DNA from 3 places in the Variovorax multivorans genome. Region 1 is predicted to be linked to each of the others. Evidence: riboswitches for the same ligand, from Rfam matches in the RefSeq annotation. Region 1 holds a riboswitch; each other region holds the start of a gene.
The links. Region 1 has a riboswitch for cobalamin ahead of ACSFCA_RS10655 (TonB-dependent receptor). Riboswitches for the same ligand answer to the same signal wherever they lie in the genome.

Region 1 (6,302 bases):
ACATCCTGCGGTTCGAAGAACAGGCCCTGGATGAGCAATCCGCCCGCCAGGCCGATGGCCGCAGGCGCCAACCCGAACACCAGCAGCAGGGTCGTGCCCAGAATCAGGTGCACCTCGGACACGCCCACCGGGTGATGCGGCAGCACCTCGAAGAAGCAGAACACCAGCGCAATGGCAATGGCCGAGCGCAGCGCCAGGGCGGCAAGGCCGTCCTTCACAGCCGTATCGAAGGCCACCTTGCCTGTGTAGGCGAGAGCAGCTGCCGCCGTGGCGTAGCTGAGGAAGATCTTGGATCCGTCGACGAGACCTGGTTCGATGTGCATCGAGCACCTCCTGAAATGCACCGCAGTGCGAAAGTTGATTGTTGGTTCATGGGCCTGCTTGCGCAAGCCCCTTCGATACGGCCGACGGCCGGGGCTTGCGCCGCAGCCGCCGCCAGCCGATCACCACGCCGCTGGCCGAGGCCACGGCGCCGACGATGGAAAGCAGCCACACCACGAGATCCCATGCCGGCCGGTACTGGATGAGCCAGGGAAAGTCGAGGCTGTGCGTGGCGTTGAAGAGCCAGCGGCGCAGCCGCGAGTTGCTGTCGTTGCTGCCGGCAACCTGGCCGCTGGCCGGGTCGATGTAGATCCAGCTGCGCGCGGGGTCGTCGAACTGCAGGCGCCACACGGGCACGATGCGCTCGCGGTGGTGGCCATACCAGTGGAAGTCTTCGCGGGTCTGCAGCGTGGCCTGGGTGATGGCGCCGGGCCGCAGGCGGGCGGCGGCGCGCAGGATGTCGTCCTTGCCGATGACGGCGGGGCCGCCGGTGGCCGCATCGACCACCCGCACGTGCGCCTTCGAGTCGCGCAACTGCAGCAGCGGCTTGCCGTCGAACCACAGCAGCACGGCCTCGCGTGGTGCGGCGTCGCCCTCGCCTGACGGCAGCACCGCTGGCGGCCACGGAAACGGCGAGGTACCGCCCCCCGTGTAGCGCGCCATCGCCGCCGCGTCGCCCGGCCCGCGCTGGAACCAGCCATTGGGGTTCATCGACAGCCAGCCGCTGATGATCCACGTCAGCACGAAGAAGCCGCCGATCAGCCCCGCGATGTGGTGCCAGGCCATCCACCCGCTGTACGGCGTGACCGCGCCATTGCGGAACCTGCGCCGCAGGCGCACCCGCAGGATGCCGATGACGATGCCCGTCACGGCCGAGACGATGCATGCCGCCGATAGCCACACCACCACGTCGTGCCACAGCGGCGGATCGGCGCGCAACGGTGTGAAGTAGATCCAGTGCGGCACGGAGCCCAGCCAGTTCCAGAAGCGCTCCGAGCGCGTGGTGTCGCGCACCACTTCGCCGTTGCGCTGCGACACGTACAGCTCGGTGCCGGCCGCGTCGCCGACCTCGATGCGGTGCAACGGGCGCAGCGGGTTCAGGCCCTGCGGCACGGTCCACTGGTCGCGCTCCAGCGTCTCGGCCCAGTGCGCACTCACATGGCCCGAAAAGGCCCGCGCGATGGCCTCGGCCTGCGCTGCATCGACCGGGCCGGGCACATGGCCGTCGCGCGCCGAGACCGTGTGCCGGCCGCCGCTCGCATCGACGATGCGCCACACGGGCTCGGCGTTGATGCCGCCCTGCATCTCCAGCACCATGCGCCGCGGCGGTTGTGCGCGGTCGGCCTGTGGCAGCGCATCAAGTGCAGCGGTCGGCGACACCGCAGCCTGCTCGAAGCGCAGCGGCGCCAGACCTGCGAGCCGCTCTTCGTCCGTGAGGTTGGGATACCCCACGTACATCATCACGACGCCCGAGACGAACCACATGACGAACAGCAGGCAGCCGCCGATGCCCAGCCACCGGTGCGTCCAGTAGAGCCAGTGCCGGATGCCCGGCCAGGCGCGGCGCCATGCGGAAGTCATGAGAACGTCGCTCAGAAGATGACCAGAGCCGAAAGCTCGAACGAACGCGGACGGCCCAGCAGCCACTGGTTGCCGCCGTTCGAGAACGACACCGCATAGCGGCGGTCGGCCAGGTTGTAGGCACGCAGCGCAAGCTTGAGCGACGGGCTGGCCTGCCAGCTCACGCCCGCGTCTGCCACCGTGTAGGAGCCGATCTTGCGCGAATTGGCCGTATCGACCTGACGCGGCCCGACATAGCGCACGCCGAAGTCAGCCTCCCACTGCGGCAGAAAGCGCCAGTTGAGCCAGAGGTTCGCAGCCTCTTCGGGCACGCCTGTAGGCGTGTTGCCCGCACGCGAGACCAGGCGCCCGCTGACGACTTCGTTGAAGTCGTCATAGCGCGCACGCAGCTTGGCCACGTTGGCTTCGAGCCGCAGCGTGGAGGTGAGCGCCAGGTCGAGCGTGGCCTCGATGCCTTCGGACGACTGCTTGCCGATCTGCTGGCTGATGGTCGGATCGGTCGCGTCGCGCGAGAGCAGCTTGGTCTTCTCGATGCGGTAGGCCGCCACGGTCCAGGCGCCGCGGTTGTCGGCCAGCTGGCGCTTGTAGCCGACCTCGACCTGCCGGCCGGTGCTGAGCTCGAACGGCACCTGCGTGGCCGAGGTGGTGATGAGCGAGGTCAGCGGGTCGGCCGCGCGCGCCACCTGTGCGTAGAACGACTGCGACGCATCGGGCGCATACACCACGCCGAGGCGGCCGGTGGCGTACTCGAAGGTCTTGCCGAGGTTGTTGGCCGCGTTCTGCAGGTCGGTGCGCGCCACCTTGGCATGGTCCCAGCGCAGGCTGCCCACCACCGACCACTGCTCGTTGAAGGCCAGCTTGTCTTCGGTGAAGAAAGCGTAGGTGTCGGTCTTGGTCCGGTAGCGCGGCGTGTAGGCCACGGGCGAGACGTAGTAGCCGGGGTTGAAGACGAAGGGGTCGACCACCGAGCGCCCGCCATAGGGCGAATCATTGCTGTGCTGGAAGTTGATGTGATTCGCGTCGAAGCCCACCAGCACCTGGTTGGCCAGGCCGAACAGGCTGTGCTTGAAGGTGGCGTCGGTGCGGTTGCCGATCTGCTCCTGGTCGTGGCCGATTTCCAGGTAGTCGCCGCGCGTCACGCGGCGCGTGGTGGCGTTGTAGGTGTAGGTCTCGCTGTCGCGCCAGTGGCGCTTGCTCTCCAGCCGGTAGAGCTGGTTGCGCACGGTAACGGCATCGTTGGGCGTCCACTGGGCGTCGAGCCGGGTCCACTTGTCGCGGTACTTGATCTCGGCGTCGTCTACGTTGTAGTTCTGGCGCAGGGTCTGGCTGCTCAGGCGGCCATCGATCAGCGGCACGCCGAAGTAGCGCTGCGGCGACTGCCGGCCCTCGTCGTGCGACAGCGTGAACTGCAGCTGCGGCGACACGTCGAGCCGCACGGCCGCGCCCACGGCCAGGCTCTCGGCCTGCCCGCGCTGCATGAAGCCGTCGGTCTGGCGGTGGCTGATGTCGAAGCGGTAGGAGAGCTTGTCGTTGATCGCCCCGCCGCTGCCAAAGGCCACCTGGCGAGTGGCGTCGGAGCCCACTGTGACCAGCGCCTCGTTCTGGATCGGGCCGCGCGTGGGCTTCTTGGGCACCACGTTGATGGCGCCGCCGATGGCGCCCTCGCCGTACATCACCGAGGCCGCGCCGCGCAGCACCTCGATGCGGTCGACTGACCAGGTGTCGAACGGGAAGGTGACGGTGCCCGCGCCCGCGTAGAGGCGCGTGCCGTCGAAGAGCTGCATCACCGAGCCGTGGCCCGAAAAACCGCGCGCCACCATCGCGGTGCCGCCATTACCGGGGCCGGGCGTGCCGGTGATGCCGGTGGCGCGGGTGGCGGCATCGACCACCGAGACGTCGCCGCGTGCGCGGATGGTGTCGCCCGTCAGCACTTCGATGCTGGCCGGCGTTTCCAGCGGCGTGAGGCCCAGGCGGCTGCCGGTGTGCGAAGGCTCGTCGATGGCCAACGGCGTGTGCCGCTCGGCTTCGACCTGCACCGGCTTGAGGGTCTGGCTGCTGCTGGCGGCTTCACCCGACGACTGCGCGAAGACCAAGGAAGGCCCGAAAACCAGCCCCAGACCCAGTGAAAGACCCGAAAGGCGTGCCCAACGCAGCGGCGCGCCCGTGCGATCGCGCGCTGGCGATGCATGACCCATGTGACTTCTCCTCCGACCTGCGTCCCCGCAGGCTCCTGACCGATAAAGGACGCAGCGGAAGAGGCGAAGGGACTGCAACGGTACGCGCAAGCGCGAAGCGGTGGCAGGCCCGGACACGCACTCCCGCAGCGTCCGAAGGCGGTTGCGAAGGCCGGTATCCGGGCTTGCGGAGCGCCGCGGCGTGCCAGTCAATCAATGAATGGATGCACACCGCGGCCGAAACCCTCGCCTTCCCACGCCGAAGCGCAGTGGCTGCCCATGCCGTCTGAGGGGCATGAGCGTGAGGGTTTCCAGATCCGCTGACCGTTGCGGGGGCAGCGCAGGAGTTGCAGCGTCAATCAAGAATGAACGACGCGGCGCACCTGCTTCCCGTTTAACCCCGTGGCCATGAGATGGCGTGCGGGGCACCTTCGAACCGTATTGCCTGGCGGGATTAATAAGAATTAACACACCAGAACGGCGGGATTATAGGGAGAGGCCTTCCGCCGAAGGCCTCGGATGGGCCTCTGATGGGCCTCAGGCAGGCCTTCCGTCGGGTCCGAACAGCCTCCGCATCACGGCCACGCCCGCCACCAGCGCGTTCGAATAGGTGGCATAGGGATCGTGGGCTGCCTCCAGCGGCATGTAGACGTGGGAGGTTTCGCCAGGCGTGTCGTCGACCGCCTCCATCAGCACCCAATAGAACTCGCCCGCCTCCAGTTCATGGACGGTGAGCGCGATGTTTCTCGATGAGGGCATGGAGGTAAGAGTGGCTGACAAGGTTGTCGGTTCTTTTTTGAATGGGCGGGGTACGCACGCGGTTGACAGCGCTTTCGGGCTTCTCCTACAGAGCCCAGCCTTGGTGCGACCTAATGTTGTAGTCAGGGACCTTTCAGAAGCCTTTCCAAGAACAGGAGGCAGCATGAAGCATTTCACTCTTGAACCGGGCATGCGATCGAGCATCGGCGGAGCCTTTTATCCGACCGGCTATTCGATGGTGATGTTTCCGAATGCGGAAGACGCCGACCGCATCGGCCACCGCCTGATCGAAAAAGGCATGAGTGGCGACGAGGTCTATCTGCTGCCCGCGCAAACGGTGCTGGCCGAAATCACCCCGACCGCGAAGACATCCGACAACCCCCTGCCCTCCGCCGGCACCGATGCTGCGACGGTACGCGCCTATACCGAGTTGGCGCGCGACGGCCACACGGGCCTGCTGGTGAGGACAAGAGACGGCGCGGCCGCCGAACGCCTGATGGAGCTGGTGCGCACCGTGCCCTATTCCATCGCACAGCGCTACCGCACGCTGGTCATCGAAGACCTCTGAGAAGAAGAGGAAGGCGGGCGTCTTCAAGCCGGCACGGCCATCGACACGGCGCGCTGGACCACATCACGGGCCATGGCCTGGGCCAGTTCGTGCTCGCCGAGGAACACGGTGGCGGAGGTTTCCTGCGTGAGCAGCCGGGCCTCCTGCTCGTTGTGGCTGCGGATCACGGTCTGGATGGTGGGGTTGAGCGTGCGCGCGGTTTCCATCATCTGGCGCACGTTCATGGCGTCGGGCGTGGCCACCACCAGCACGCGGGCGCGTGCGATGTGCGCCTGGATCAGCACCGCCGGGTCGGCCGCGTCGCCCCACACGGCTGGCGTGCCGGCCTCGCGCAGCTTTTCGACCAGTTCGCGGTTCTGCTCGGCCACCACGTAGGGAATGTCGTGCGCGTCGAGTTCGGCCGCAATGCGGCGCCCGACGCGGCCATAGCCCACCAGCACCACCTGCCGCGAGAGGTACTTGGCCTCGGTGGTCATGGGCAGTTCGGCCAGCGGGTCGTCGCGCGATTCGAGCCCGCGCGCAAAGGATGAACGGGCGTGCAGCCACTTCTGCATCGGCCCGATCAGGCTGAACCACAACGGGTTGGTGGCAATGGAAATCAGCGCGCCCGCCAGCACCAGGCTCTGGCCTTCCACCGGCAGCAGGCCCAGCGACACGCCCAGCCCGGCCAGGATGAACGAGAACTCGCCGATCTGCGCCAGGCTGGCGCTGACCGTGAGCGCCGTGCCCAGCGGGTAGCGAAACACCAGTACCAGCGCGCAGGCCGCAAGCGACTTGCCCAGCACGATGACCAGCACCACCGCCAGCACCTGCAGCGGCCGGTCGATCAGCACCGAGGGGTCGAACAGCATGCCGACCGACACGAAGAACAGCACCGCGAAGGCGTCGCGCAGCGGCAG
Region 2 (6,302 bases), on a different contig from region 1:
GTCGGTGTGCTCAAGGCCATCGAGAAGAGCCTCACAGGCCTGGGCCTGACGATGGGCGACGTGGTGAAGATGCAGGTGTTTCTCGTCGGCGATCCGGCCAAGGACAACAAGATGGACTTCGCCGGCTTCATGGAGGGCTACACCCAGTTCTTCGGCACCACCGCGCAGCCCCGGCTACCGGTGCGCTCAGCGATGCAGGTGGCGGCGCTCGCCAACCCGGCCTACCTGGTCGAGATCGAGGTGATGGCGGTGCGTCCCGCCAAGTAAAAAGCAGTGCTGCGCTACTCGCTCAGCCGCACGTAGGTGGCGAGCAGCGCGCTCTTGGCGACAACGCCCAGCAGCGCGGGGTTGTCGGCGCTCTCGATCACCGGCAGCCGCTCGCCCAGGTGGTCGAGAAAGCGCTGCAGCGCCTCGCCCAGACCGGTGTCGGCGGTGATCGGCTGGATGGTCTGCGAGAGCAGGGCGCCCGCGGTCGTTTCTGCTGGCGCCGTGCCGAGTGCCGAAAGCGGCACCACGCCGAGGTAGCGGTTGCCCGCGTCCACCACGTACAGGTACTTCACCGGGTGCTGCAGGAAGAGCCTGCTCATCGCTTCGCGGTCCGCCTCCGGGCCAACCACCGTTTCGGCAGGCTGAACCAGGTCGCGCATGTGCAGCCCGCGCAGGCGCATCTGCGTGTCCCGCTGCTCGTTGCGGTGCAGGGTGATCTCGTACATCGAGCCGGCATTGGCCGAGCGCGCGACGAAATAAGCGATGACGCTCGCCGCCATCAGCGGCAGCATGACCTGGTAGCTCAGCGTCATCTCGAAGATCATCAGGATCGCCATCAGCGGCGCCTGCGTCGCGCCCGCGAGGAACGCGCCCATGCCGACGATGGCATAGGCGAACGGTGCCGAGGTGGCCGCTGGCCACAGTGCCTGCACGCCAAGGCCGAACAGCGCGCCGACCATGCAGCCGAAGAACAGCGCCGGCGTGAACACACCACCCACCGCACCCGAGCCGGCCGTGGCCATCGTGGCGACCGCCTTGGCGACCAGCACCATCGCGATCAGCGTCCACGGCCAGGGGGTGTGCAGCACCGAATTGACCACGCTGTAGCCGTTGCCCCAGACCTCCGGCATGGGCACCGACACGGCGCCCATCACAAGCCCGCCCAATGCCAGCCGCAATGGCAGCGCAACCGGCAAGCGCGAGAACAGCGCGCGGCTGCCCTGCAGCGCGCGCAGGAAGCCGACCGCCGCAAAGCCCAGCAGCACGCCGAGCACGCAGAACAGCACGACCTCGGTGCCGTGAATTTCAGGGAACGCCGGCATCCTGTACGGTGGCTGGTAGCCGGGCAGGGCCCGCATCGCGACATTGGCGACGACCGAGGCGATGATGATCGGCCCCACGCTTTCCATCGCGATGGAGCCCAGCACGATCTCGGCGACGAAGAAGGCGCCGGCAATGGGCGCGTTGTAGGCAGCGGTAAGGCCGGCCGCCGCGCCGCAGGCCACCAGCAGCCGCAGCCGCTCGACCGGAAAGCGGAACACCCGCCCCAGCAGAGACGACGCCAGCGCCGCCAGCTGCACCATCGAGCCCTCGCGCCCGATGGAGCCGCCGGTGCCGATGCTCACCAGCGACGATGCGCTGCGCACCAGTGTCTGAACCACTGGAATGCGCCCGTTGCCGAGCACGATGGCTTCCATGTAGTCGGAGGCGGCGCTGCGCAAGGCGACGCGTTTCGCCAGCACCAGCAGGCCGCCGGCCACCAGTCCGCCCAGCGTGGGGCAGGCGATGCGCGCCCACCATGGCAGGTGCTTCGCCATTGCCACCAGCCCTTCGCCGGGACCGAGCACCAGGTGCTCGAAGTGATAGAGCGCCGCGCGAAAGAGTTCGGTGGCCAGCGTGCCGAGCAACCCGGCCACGATGGACCACAGCAGCATCGACTGCCAGCCCGAGACACCGAAGACACGCTGCAGCGCCGAACGAAGATTGAGGAATACCGAGGCGGGCCGCATCATGGCCGTCGATGTTAGCGGCGTCGCAACTTTCGACTTAAGCGGCGTCCGGCAGGGCATAAAATCCCGCCCGTTGGTGCCTGCGGCGTGGTTCACGCGCCGCGGTTCAACGGGAAGCAGGAGTGGAAGCCCCCGACCTCAGCAGGTCGGAACAAGGCCGAAGCCGCCTGCGCTGCCCCCGCAACGGTCAAGCAGACGGCGCCGCAAGGCGCCAACCCCTTTCCATCGAAGCCACTGGGCGCCCTGAAACAGGCGCCTGGGAAGGCGAAGAGGGGCCTTTCTGCCAGCCCGGATACCGGCCAACAAGGCGGCTGCCGCATGCGCGATTTGATCTGTGCATGGGGCGGCCATGGCGCCCAGGCGCTGGCGGGGAGGCCGGCGAGGGGTATTGACGTTCGTTCGGCTCATTCATGATTTCCCACGTTTGCTTTTCTCGCGGCCGCGCTCCTGCGCGCCGTCTCCGCCACGCCTGCCTGCCGCTGGCGCTGGCTTCCGCCTTCGGTGGCCTGGCCCATGCACAAGACGCCCCCACGCTGGGCGAAACGGTGGTCACGGCCAACCGCACGCCGCAGGCGCTGTCGGACCTGGTGGGCGACGTGTCCATCATCGACCGCAAGACCATCGAGCGCAGCGGTGCGACCGGCGTGGCCGACGTGCTGGCGCGCCTGCCCGGCATCGAGATCTCGCGCAGCGGCGGCGTGGGCAACACCACCAGCCTGTTCATCCGCGGCGCCGAAACGCGCTTCACGGCCGTGTACCTCGACGGCGTGCGCATCGACTCGCAATCGACCGGCGGCGCCGGTTGGGAAGGCATTCCGCTCTCGCAGATCGACCGCATCGAAGTGCTGCGCGGCCCGGCCGCCGCGGTGTATGGCTCCGATGCCGTGGGCGGCGTGATCCAGCTCTTCACCAAGCGCGGCGAAGAGGGCGTGTCGCCTTACGCGGGCATCGGCTTCGGCAGCCGAGGCCTGCGCAAGATCGAAGGCGGCGTGAGCGGCAAGTCGGGCCTGTTCGACTATTCGTTCGGCGTGGCGCACGAGGAAAGCAAGGGCTACAACGTGCAGCCCGCAAGCAAGCGCAACGTGGTGAAAGACGGCTACACCAGCCCCGACCGCGACGGCTACAACAGCACCTCGGGCAACGTGAAGCTGGGCTTCCAGATCACGCCCGACCAGCGCCTGGAGGCCACGCTGCTCACCAGTGACATCAAGGCCGGCTACGACGCCACCGTCTCCTACAGGACCAAGCCGCCGATCCTGTTCCGCGACGACGTGTCGAACAACACGCTGCGCACCGCCGGCCTGACCTGGTCGGCCAAGTGGAACGACATCTACAGCACCCGCGTGCAGGTGACCGATTCGCAGTCGGTCTACAAGACGCAGCCTTCGTTCTACCGCACCGAAACCAACCTGCGCGGTTACCTGTTCCAGAACGAGTTCCGCTTCGGCCCGCACCTGGTGACGGCCACCCTCGAGCGCCGCGAAGATGCGCTCGAAAACGCACCTACCACCTCGTCGAAGCTGCTGTCGCGCGACCGTTCGCAGGACGCGATTTCGCTCGGCTACGGCTTCGTGCAGGGCCCGCATTCGCTGCAACTGCACGTGCGCCACGACAGGGACAGCGAGTTCGGCGGCAAGACGACGGGCAGCGCGGCCTATGGCTATGCCATCACGCCGTCGTTGCGCTTCACGGCATCGGCCGGCACCGCCTTCCGCGTGCCCACGCTGTACCAGCGCTTCAGCGAATACGGTGTGTCCACCCTGCAACCCGAAAGCAGCCAGAACGTCGAGCTGGGCATGAACTACGCCAAGGACGGCACCACCGCCGGCATCGTGGTGTATCGCAACCGCGTGCGCAACCTCATCAACTTCGTCGGCACCGCCAAGGGCTGTGCCTCGACGTTCGGCTGCTACACCAACGTGAACCGTGCCACCCTGCAGGGCGCCACGCTGTCGGCCAGCCAGCGCCTGGGCGATGTCACGCTGCGTGCCTCGCTCGACGTGCAGGACCCGAAGGACGCCGACACCGGCAACCTGCTCGCACGCCGCTCCAAGCGCCATGGCACCCTGGGCGCCGACTGGCGCATCGCTGGCTGGACGCTGGGCGCCGAAGTGCAGTCCTCGAGCAAGCGTTATGACGATTCGGCCAACACCATCAAGCTCGGTGGCTACACCGTGCTGAACCTGTCGGCCAGCACGCAGATCACGCGTGACCTCAACCTCGTGGCGCGCGTCGACAATGCAGGCAACAAGGACTACCAGTTCGCGCGGCTGTATGCCAATGCCGGCCGCACCGCGTACGTCGGTCTCAAGTGGACGCCTCACTAAGCCAAGCTCCCCAACCAGGCGACACCGCCGGTGCCGCGGCAGCCTCGTGCGCCGCGGTGCTGGTGGCCGCCCCGGCTTCGGGGCAGGGCAAGACCACCGTTGCGGCGGCGCTCGCGCGGTTGCATGCGCGCCAGGGCCGGCGCGTGCGCGCCTTCAAGTGCGGGCCCGACTTTCTCGACCCGCACTGGCTGGCGCTGGCCACCGGCGCGCCGGTGCATTCGCTCGACCTCTGGATGACTGGCGAGGCCGATTGCCGGGCGCGCCTGCGCGCCGCGGCGGCCGAGTGCGACTTGCTGATCGTCGAAGGCGTGATGGGCCTGTTCGACGGCACGCCAAGCGCGGCCGACCTGGCCGAGCGCTTCGGCCTGCCGGTGCTGGCGGTGATCGACGCGCACGCCATGGCGGGCACCTTCGGCGCGCTGGCCTACGGGCTGCAGAACTTCCGGCCCGGCTTGCCATGGGCTGGCGTGCTGGCGAACCGCGTGGCCAGCGAAAGGCATGCGGGCATGCTGAAGGACTCGCTGCGCGAGCCTTCGCAATGGCTAGGCGCCTTGCCGCGCGACGCGGGGTTCACGTTGCCCGAGCGGCATCTGGGGCTCGTGGCCGCCACCGAGCTCGGTGATGCGATGGCGCGTCTCGACGCGGCGGCCGATGTGCTGGCCGCCACGCCGCTTGGCCAGATGCAGATCGGCCAATTGCCGCAGGTGCGTTTCGAGGCACCCGTATCCGACGAGGCAGAAGCCGTGCCGCCGCTGCTCGCTGGCAACACCATCGCCATTGCGCGCGATGCCGCCTTCTCGTTCATCTATCCCGCGAACCTCGACGTGCTCACGGCACTGGGGGCACGGCTGTCCTTTTTCTCGCCGCTTGCGGGCGATGCCCTGCCAGCTTGCGACGCGGTCTGGCTACCTGGCGGCTACCCGGAGCTGCACGCCGAAGCACTGGCCGCCTGCGCGCCGATGCGCGAATCGCTCGCCGCGCACGCCGCTGCGGGCAAGGCGGTCTGGGCCGAGTGCGGCGGCATGATGGCGCTGTTCGACGAACTGGCCACGCAAGACGACGCGCAGGTTCACCGCCTCTGGGGCCTGCTGCCGGGCCGCGTGACCATGCAGAAGCGGCTCGCCGGCCTTGGTCCGCAACAGCTCACCCTCGGCAGCCACACCTTGCGCGGACACACCTTCCACTATTCGCGCTGCGAAACGCCACTGGCGCCCGCCGCGCTCACTGCCAGGCCCGGCGCGACGCAGCCCGTGGGCGCACGCGGCGGCGAGGCGCTGTACGTGCACGGCCCGGTGCGCGCGAGCTATTTCCATGCGTGGTTTGCCTCCAGCCCGCAAGCCACGGCCCGCCTTTTCGGCGCCATGCCCATCGAGTTGGAGAGCCATGCCGCAATCGAATAAGCCGAAGACCGTCGAGCACGAGTTCATCCTGGGCGGCCAGAAGAGCGGCAAGTCGCGCCGCGCCGAGCAGCGCGCGATCGACTGGTTCGCGGCCGATTCCCGCACGCATCGCGCCGTGCTGATCGCCACCGCGCAGGCCTACGACGACGAGATGCTGGAGCGCATCGTGCGCCACCAGGCCGACCGCGCCGAACGCGTGCCCGGCATGCGCACCATCGAGGAGCCAGTCGAGCTCGCGCGCGCAATCGTCACGCAGAGCACGCCCGAGACGCTGGTGGTGGTCGACTGCCTCACGCTGTGGCTCACGAACCTGCTGATGCCCTTGCACTCCGAAGACGCCCGCCCCGTGACGCGCACCCCGGCGACGCACATCGCCATGCTGCTGGTCGCGTTGCGCGAGGCGCGCGGGCCGGTGGTGCTTGTCGGCAACGAGATCGGCCTGGGCGTGATCCCGTTGGGCCGCGAGACGCGCGCCTTCGTCGACGCGCTCGGCCGGCTGAACCAGGACGTGGCCGCCGCCTGCGGCCGCGTCACCCTGATGGCCGCAGGCCTGCCGTTGAGCCTGAAAGCGCCTGCTG
Region 3 (6,302 bases), on a different contig from region 1:
CAGATATCGGCCGTTACGCCCCGTGTACAGCGGTTTGTTGGCGGCTTTTGCCGCAGGATGGCCCCAGGGTTTGTCGAACAGTGCGTGCTTTTGCTCTGCGTGGTGCAGGACTGCCTCGTCCCATGGCAGTCCGAGATAGTCCAGCATCTGCCCGATGGTCTGGCGAGGCTGGCTGACCAAGTCCTCGTACCGTACTTCCAGATAGCGACCGTCGGGGGCAGCTTGGCGGGGTCGGGTGAGAACCTCCAGCCATCCGCGCGCGGCCTGCTCGACCGTCCGGTAGCCCCAGTCGGGGACGGTCTTGATATGGGACGCAGCCAGGTCACGGCCATCGCGGATGATGTGGATGAAATGGGCTTGTGGCCAGATCGCGGCATACGTGCCGATGTCCTGAATCCGCCGCTGAAGCTTCAGGCCCCATCTTCCGGCCCCCGTCTGTTTACGTCGGAATTCGCCGATGGAGTCGATGAGCAGACAGCGATCCTCCAACGCGGACAGATCGGTGCCGCGTTCGACCATCAGGCGGGTTACCAGGTTCCGTATGTCGTCACGGCTGAGACCGAATCGTTCGCACTGCACAACGAAGTGAGCACCGTCGAACCACTCAGGGGCAACGCTGTCCTTCGTCGCATCGGCGAGCTGCGAGGCGTGGAGGTCCATCAGGTCGCATACCGCGAGGATGTGCGGGCCGAGGTCGACGGGTTCGGTGAAATCGATCTCCGGGCCGACGACCAGATCGGAGTGGGAGTCAAGCAGGATGCTGAGCAAAGTGGTACCGGAGCGATTCTCACCGCCGAGCAGCACAGGGTTGGAGTGCAGGGCAAGTGAAGGGGTGCCGGTGGGCTGGATGCTGGTACGGGGCACGACATCTCCTGTGGGCAGTGACAAGCGGGTTTGGTCAAATCAGTCCACCTGCTTCTTCACACCGCACGGGTAGCAAACTTGCTTGGAGCTGACGTGGGCGAACTGCATGCCAAGGCTGTGTCTATCCAACACGCAAAAATGGGCTGGCCGTCAACGATGGCCGGAGGTCCTGCACGGTGCGCCGCGAATCCGTATCGACGTAAAAGGCGCTCAATGCCCAAGGGGGACACAGTGATCAGCCGATGTACGCCGTGAGCAGCTGCGAAGCGCAGCGCCGCCTCAAGTAATGCAATCACCTTCGTAGATGCAAATTGCGAAAGTGCACCGGAGGCTGCGATTTCGTCGCCGCTCGCTGCGAACCGCGAAAGCTCCCAGACCTCTGGGTCCCGGGGGGGCTCGCCCGGGATTAGCTGCGGAAACACCTCGCCAAGCAGATACGGGCGAACGGTGGGAAGTAGACGGGCGGTGCCGATTACCTCGCCGGCGTCCCCTCGCGCAAGTAGATACATCGTGTCGTCGCGGTCGAATTGGTCCAATTCGGTGTCATGTGCGGTGACCAGCTTCCAGCCGAGTTTCTCGACGAAGATCTTGTAGCGATACTTGGCCAGCTCGTGAAGAGTGCCAGGAGCTAGAGAGTCGGATCGACCAGTAAGAATCTCCACCTTGACCTCTTTGCGTTGTGCGTGGAGGTGGATTTCACCGTTGGCTGAGTGATCTCGGAACTGCCAATTCTGGTAGTTCATCTGGTCTGAGATTTGCAGAACGAATTGCGTGCGAATGCGTGTCAGTCGAGGCGATCTACAGCAGTTGCGAGTGCGATAAGGTTTGGAGTGAAATCAAGATCAATTTCGTCCTCGCCGATCAAGAGGACGTTGCGTCGCAGTAGGCCGACTCGCACAAAGCGAGTCTCGGAAAGGCAGACCTCAACCACCAATCCCAGCCGATAGAAAGTGGGGATTCCGACGCCCTTCTACTCAGTGAACCCGCTGATATTGGCCTGTGTGCCGCAGAAGCGGTCTGCGTCTGGAGTTGTCTCCCTCTATCCCTGTTATGAGATGGCAAACATCGAGTGTCAGGAGCTGATTCACCGATATACGCAGATGGCCATCGCGCGAGACCGGTGTCTAACCAGAAATGCGTATTCGCCTACGGCAGGCGAACGTGTGCAACTCAACGATCAGCCACCGGAAAGCAAGCTGGGCCAGGATGGAGGTAGGTCGGATGCCCAAAGTCGATGACAACGAGTCGGCACAATTTGCACAACATTTAAAGTGAACCCGATCGTACATTTCATGCTGCTTGGACTCAAAAACTGACTTGACGCAACACGTGAGGTAGAGCTATGAACAAGTGGTCGGAGACGCTGCTGACGGCCTTGAACCGAACCTCTGGGGAAGAGGAGGTGTTCGCACTTGTTCTCTCATCAGCACGAGAACTCGGCTTCGAGTATTGTGCGTACGGTCTACGCCACCCGCTGCCACTGACTAGTCCGAAGGTTTTCATGATCAACAATTACCCGAGCGAGTGGCGGGAGCTCTATGTGCAAAAGGGGTATCTGCACATTGATCCGACAGTGATTCATTGCCGGAAAAGCCAAACCGCACTCGTTTGGAGCGATGACATTTTTGAAAGTGCGAGGGGGTTCTGGCATTCAGCACGCTCATTCGGACTCAATATCGGGTGGGCCCAGTCCTGTTTTGACGGGCATGGGGGAGTCGGAATGCTGACGCTTTCGCGGCGAGCAACGCCGCTCAGTCAGGCGGAGCTTGATGCCAACGAATCGCACATGCGCTGGTTGGTCAACATATGTCATCAAGCCCTTGCGAGAGTGGTATCGCCTCGCTTGAATATTGAACAAGATGTGCCATTGACTTCGCGCGAGATCGAGATATTGCAATGGTTAGCTGATGGCAAGACATCGAGCGAGGCTGCTGAGATACTTTGCATCTCGGCCGACACGGTGAACTACCATCTGAAGAATGCCGTGGTAAAGCTTCGAGCTGCGAACAAGACGGGGGCAGTAGTGAGGGCCGCTTTGCTTGGCCTTCTGAGCTAAGAGTGTTGATTTCTATGGAGTCCTGACCCGATGGGGAGGCGGACAAAAACTTGGACTACCAAGAGGTAGTTCATGTATTCGCACGAAGACTGGATTCGAGCTGTGCACCGCTCAGCGAGATCGAGCCCGACTCGGTCTGCGGCCAGATGAAGCGGCCACGCTCCAAGTGTTTGGCCAGCACACACATGCCGTCGTCGTCAACACACACCGGCATCAATGAAACCCCCTCGGCACTGTCCCCCATTTTTTCGAGCGCCGTCCTAAGCGACTCGATCGCTGCTGCAGAAAGATCCTTCCGCTTCAGCTTGATCGTTGTCAGTCCCTTCGCCGTCGTTGAAATTACGGCAACGAGAACTCCTTCCAGAATCACGTTCACATCCGGTTTCGGCAATTGAGCTTTCGACTCCGTTGGCTCTTCGTTTCCGAGCAGCAGCGCCAGCACCGCAAGACGATCCAGTTCCCCCTGAAATGCGGCCGCCTTGGTCGCCCGAAAAGCCATCTTTTCCGGATCTTCGTCCCAGGCTCGCTTCAGCGCCCCTGCGTCCCGGTATTGCAACTCCAAGGGTGACCTAAGGAAGGTCTGATCAAGTCGTAAATTGGCTTGATGGCGAGCGCGTGTGCTTGTCGTTGCGCTCGCAAGCTCGTCTCTCCAGGCGAAGGGCGACCATCAAGCGCTTGAGTCCCGACAACACTTCGAACCTCGCTTCCGGAAACTCCGGGTGCACTGAGGACGGCGAGCATGGCCGGACCAGAATTGGAACCATGTTTCCGCCCGCTTCACGCATCTGCTCCTGCAACTCGTCGGCACCGACAGCGTGGAAGAGATCGCCGTGCCGGATCGCCCAGCGCGATGGGGAGACCAGGTGCGGATCGATCAGTCCCGCTACGCCCGTGGCGCGAAAGTCGGGCGACCAAGCCTTCAATTGCGTCATAAGCCTATGAACCTCGTTGTCTTGGTATTGGGTTGAGGTCGAGGCCGGGGGGAAGGGCTCCTTCAGGAGCTTGATGTAAGGGACAAGTGCCACCGCAGAAGAAACAGTATGGATGGCGGGCTGGGGTGTTTCGAGACGCATGACGGCTCCTGAGGTCGACGGCCGACTCCGGCGGCGGCCCCTGCCAGCGCCCAGCCATAGCGGCTGATACACTTTGAGCGCGTTGTCAGGTGTCCTAGCGTCCCGTGGAAACGGCGGGGCGGCCAGGGTGAAACGGGAAGTCGGTGCGCAGCGGTGGTAAACACCGCGCCATGCCGACGCTGCCCCCGCAACGGTAAGCGAGTCAAAAGCAAAACCCCGGGATTCGGTCCCGCGCCACTGTGTCACGAAAAGCACGGGAAGGCGGTCTTTGCGGGAGAGCCGATGGCCCTCCGCTCGCGAGCCCGGAGACCGGCCTGACGACCAGCGCATGACCTTGCGGTGGGCGAGGATCGGCGGGCGACGCATGGCGTCTGGCTCGATGCATCCTCGCATCCGTCGGCGCCGCATCCACGGACGCCTCCCGATTTCTCCCTCCCGCCGGGTCTTACCGACCATCTATCGCGCGGCGGGCGCGGAGGAACCAACATGAACGAGCGAGCCATCGCTCCAGGCAGCGCCGCGGGCAGCGCGGCCCTGCGTACGTCCGCGCCGGGAACCGTCTGGTTCGTCGGCGCGGGTCCGGGCGACCCGGAACTCATCACCGTCAAGGGCCGCGGCCTCATCGAACGCGCCGGGGCGATCCTGTTCGCGGGCTCGCTCGTGAGCGAAGCCGCCACGCGCTGGGCGCCCCCCGATTGCGTTGTCGCCGACAGCAAGGACATGACGCTCGAGCAGATGTCTTCATGGCTGATCGCGCAGGCCGCGCGCTGCCAGACCGTGGTGCGCCTGCAGACCGGCGACCCGGGTCTCTATGGCGCGCTGATCGAACTGGTGCAGCCGCTGGATGCGGCGGGCGTGCCGATCGGCGTCGTACCGGGCGTCTCCTCCGCCATGGCCTCGGCGGCGGCGGCGGTGGAGAGCCTCACGCTGCCCGAGGTCACGCAGACCGTGATCTTCACGCGCGTCGAAGGGCGCACGCCGATGCCGGAAGGCGAGTCACTCGAGGCGCTGGCTGCGCACCACAGCACGCTGTGCATCTTCCTGAGCATCACGTTGATCGGCAAGGTCACGGCCGCGCTGACGGCCGCTGGCTGGTCACCCGACGCGCCCGTGGTGGTGGTCCACAAGGCGAGTTGGCCGGGTGAGGAGCAGATCGTGCGTGGCACGGTCGCCACCATCCAGGCGCTGTGCCGCGAAGCCCGCATCGTGAGCCAGTCGATGATCATCGCCAGCCCCACGCTGGGCGCGCGGCAGTGGACCACGCTCGCCAAATCCAAACTCTATGACGCGAGTTTCACGCACCGCTTCCGGCGCGCGAGCGTTCCCGTCGAAACCCTCCAGCAGGACCTTCCATGAGCACCGAAACCATTCTCCTGGTGGGCCACGGCTCGCGCGAAAAATCCGGCAACGACGAGATCGAGGCTTTCGCGGCGCAATGGCGCGAGCGGCAACCCGGCTGGCGCATCGAGGTCTGCTTCATCGAGTTCTCCGAGGTCACGATGAGCGAGGGCCTGCGCCGCGCGGCCGAGGGCGCGCAACGCGTGGTCGTGGTGCCGCTCATCCTCAATGCGGCGGGCCACGTGAAGATGGACATCCCGCAGGCCATCGATGGTGCGCGGCTCCAGTATCCGATGGTGCAGTTCCTCTATGCGCCGCACCTCACGGCCTGCGACCCGATCCTCGCGATCCTGCGGCGGCGCCTCAAGGGCGCGATGCAGGCGCTGGACATGCCCGACCCGACCACCACCGGCGTGGTGATCCTGGGCCGGGGATCGTCGGACCGACAGGCCAACGGCGACATGGCGAAGATGGCGCGCTGGCTGCTGGAGGAGACCGACCACGAACTGGTGGATCTGGCCTTCACGGGCATCACCTACCCGCGCCTGGAGAAGGCCGTGCAGCGCCAGAGCCTGCAGGGCATGAAGCAGGTGGTGGTGCTGCCGTACTACCTGTTCAACGGCACGTTGGTCGAACGCATTGCGCGCCAGGTTGAGAACCTGAAGGCGCAATACCCGACGATCCGCTTCGTCTCGACCCGGTACTTCGGCTTCGAGCCCGAGATCTTCGCGCTGCTGGAACAACGCGTGAACGACCTGCGCCGCGGCGTGCCGATCGCGCTCATGCCCTGCGACGGCTGCAAGTTCCGCGACTTCGCGGTGGCGCACGGCCTGGGCGGCCACCACCATGACGATGCGGTGCTGCACAGCCATGGCGAGGGGCATCCGCATCCGCACGATCACGCGCATGACCACGCGCATGGCTGCCCTCATGCGCACGACACAGCGCCAGCACTGCGATGAAACCGACGT

Region 2: it holds a riboswitch for cobalamin, as region 1 does, so the genes downstream of both, ACSFCA_RS01615 (TonB-dependent receptor domain-containing protein) here and ACSFCA_RS10655 (TonB-dependent receptor) in region 1, are expected to answer to the same signal.
Region 3: it holds a riboswitch for cobalamin, as region 1 does, so the genes downstream of both, cobM (precorrin-4 C(11)-methyltransferase) here and ACSFCA_RS10655 (TonB-dependent receptor) in region 1, are expected to answer to the same signal.

Annotation. Positions count from the first base shown of each region.
Region 1 is NZ_JBPJZL010000004.1:77,670-83,971, reverse strand. Features, by position in the region: gene ACSFCA_RS10665 (energy-coupling factor ABC transporter permease) at 1-323, opposite strand, end outside; gene ACSFCA_RS10660 (PepSY domain-containing protein) at 370-1,902, opposite strand; gene ACSFCA_RS10655 (TonB-dependent receptor) at 1,914-4,097, opposite strand; cobalamin riboswitch at 4,230-4,523, opposite strand; gene ACSFCA_RS10650 (hypothetical protein) at 4,614-4,835, opposite strand; gene ACSFCA_RS10645 (hypothetical protein) at 4,999-5,403, shown strand; gene ACSFCA_RS10640 (cation:proton antiporter domain-containing protein) at 5,427-6,302, opposite strand, start outside.
Region 2 is NZ_JBPJZL010000001.1:338,228-344,529, reverse strand. Features, by position in the region: gene ACSFCA_RS01625 (RidA family protein) at 1-267, shown strand, start outside; gene ACSFCA_RS01620 (ClcB-like voltage-gated chloride channel protein) at 282-2,000, opposite strand; cobalamin riboswitch at 2,056-2,315, shown strand; gene ACSFCA_RS01615 (TonB-dependent receptor domain-containing protein) at 2,408-4,324, shown strand; gene ACSFCA_RS01610 (cobyrinic acid a,c-diamide synthase CobB) at 4,309-5,724, shown strand; gene ACSFCA_RS01605 (bifunctional adenosylcobinamide kinase/adenosylcobinamide-phosphate guanylyltransferase) at 5,708-6,302, shown strand, end outside.
Region 3 is NZ_JBPJZL010000023.1:34,673-40,974, reverse strand. Features, by position in the region: gene ACSFCA_RS34175 (sulfotransferase family protein) at 1-864, opposite strand, end outside; gene ACSFCA_RS34170 (acyl-homoserine-lactone synthase) at 921-1,607, opposite strand; gene ACSFCA_RS34165 (autoinducer binding domain-containing protein) at 2,207-2,920, shown strand; gene tnpB (IS66 family insertion sequence element accessory protein TnpB) at 2,991-3,482, opposite strand; gene ACSFCA_RS34155 (ParB N-terminal domain-containing protein) at 3,505-3,993, opposite strand; cobalamin riboswitch at 4,064-4,325, shown strand; gene cobM (precorrin-4 C(11)-methyltransferase) at 4,480-5,349, shown strand; gene ACSFCA_RS34145 (sirohydrochlorin chelatase) at 5,346-6,293, shown strand; gene ACSFCA_RS34140 (precorrin-8X methylmutase) at 6,290-6,302, shown strand, end outside.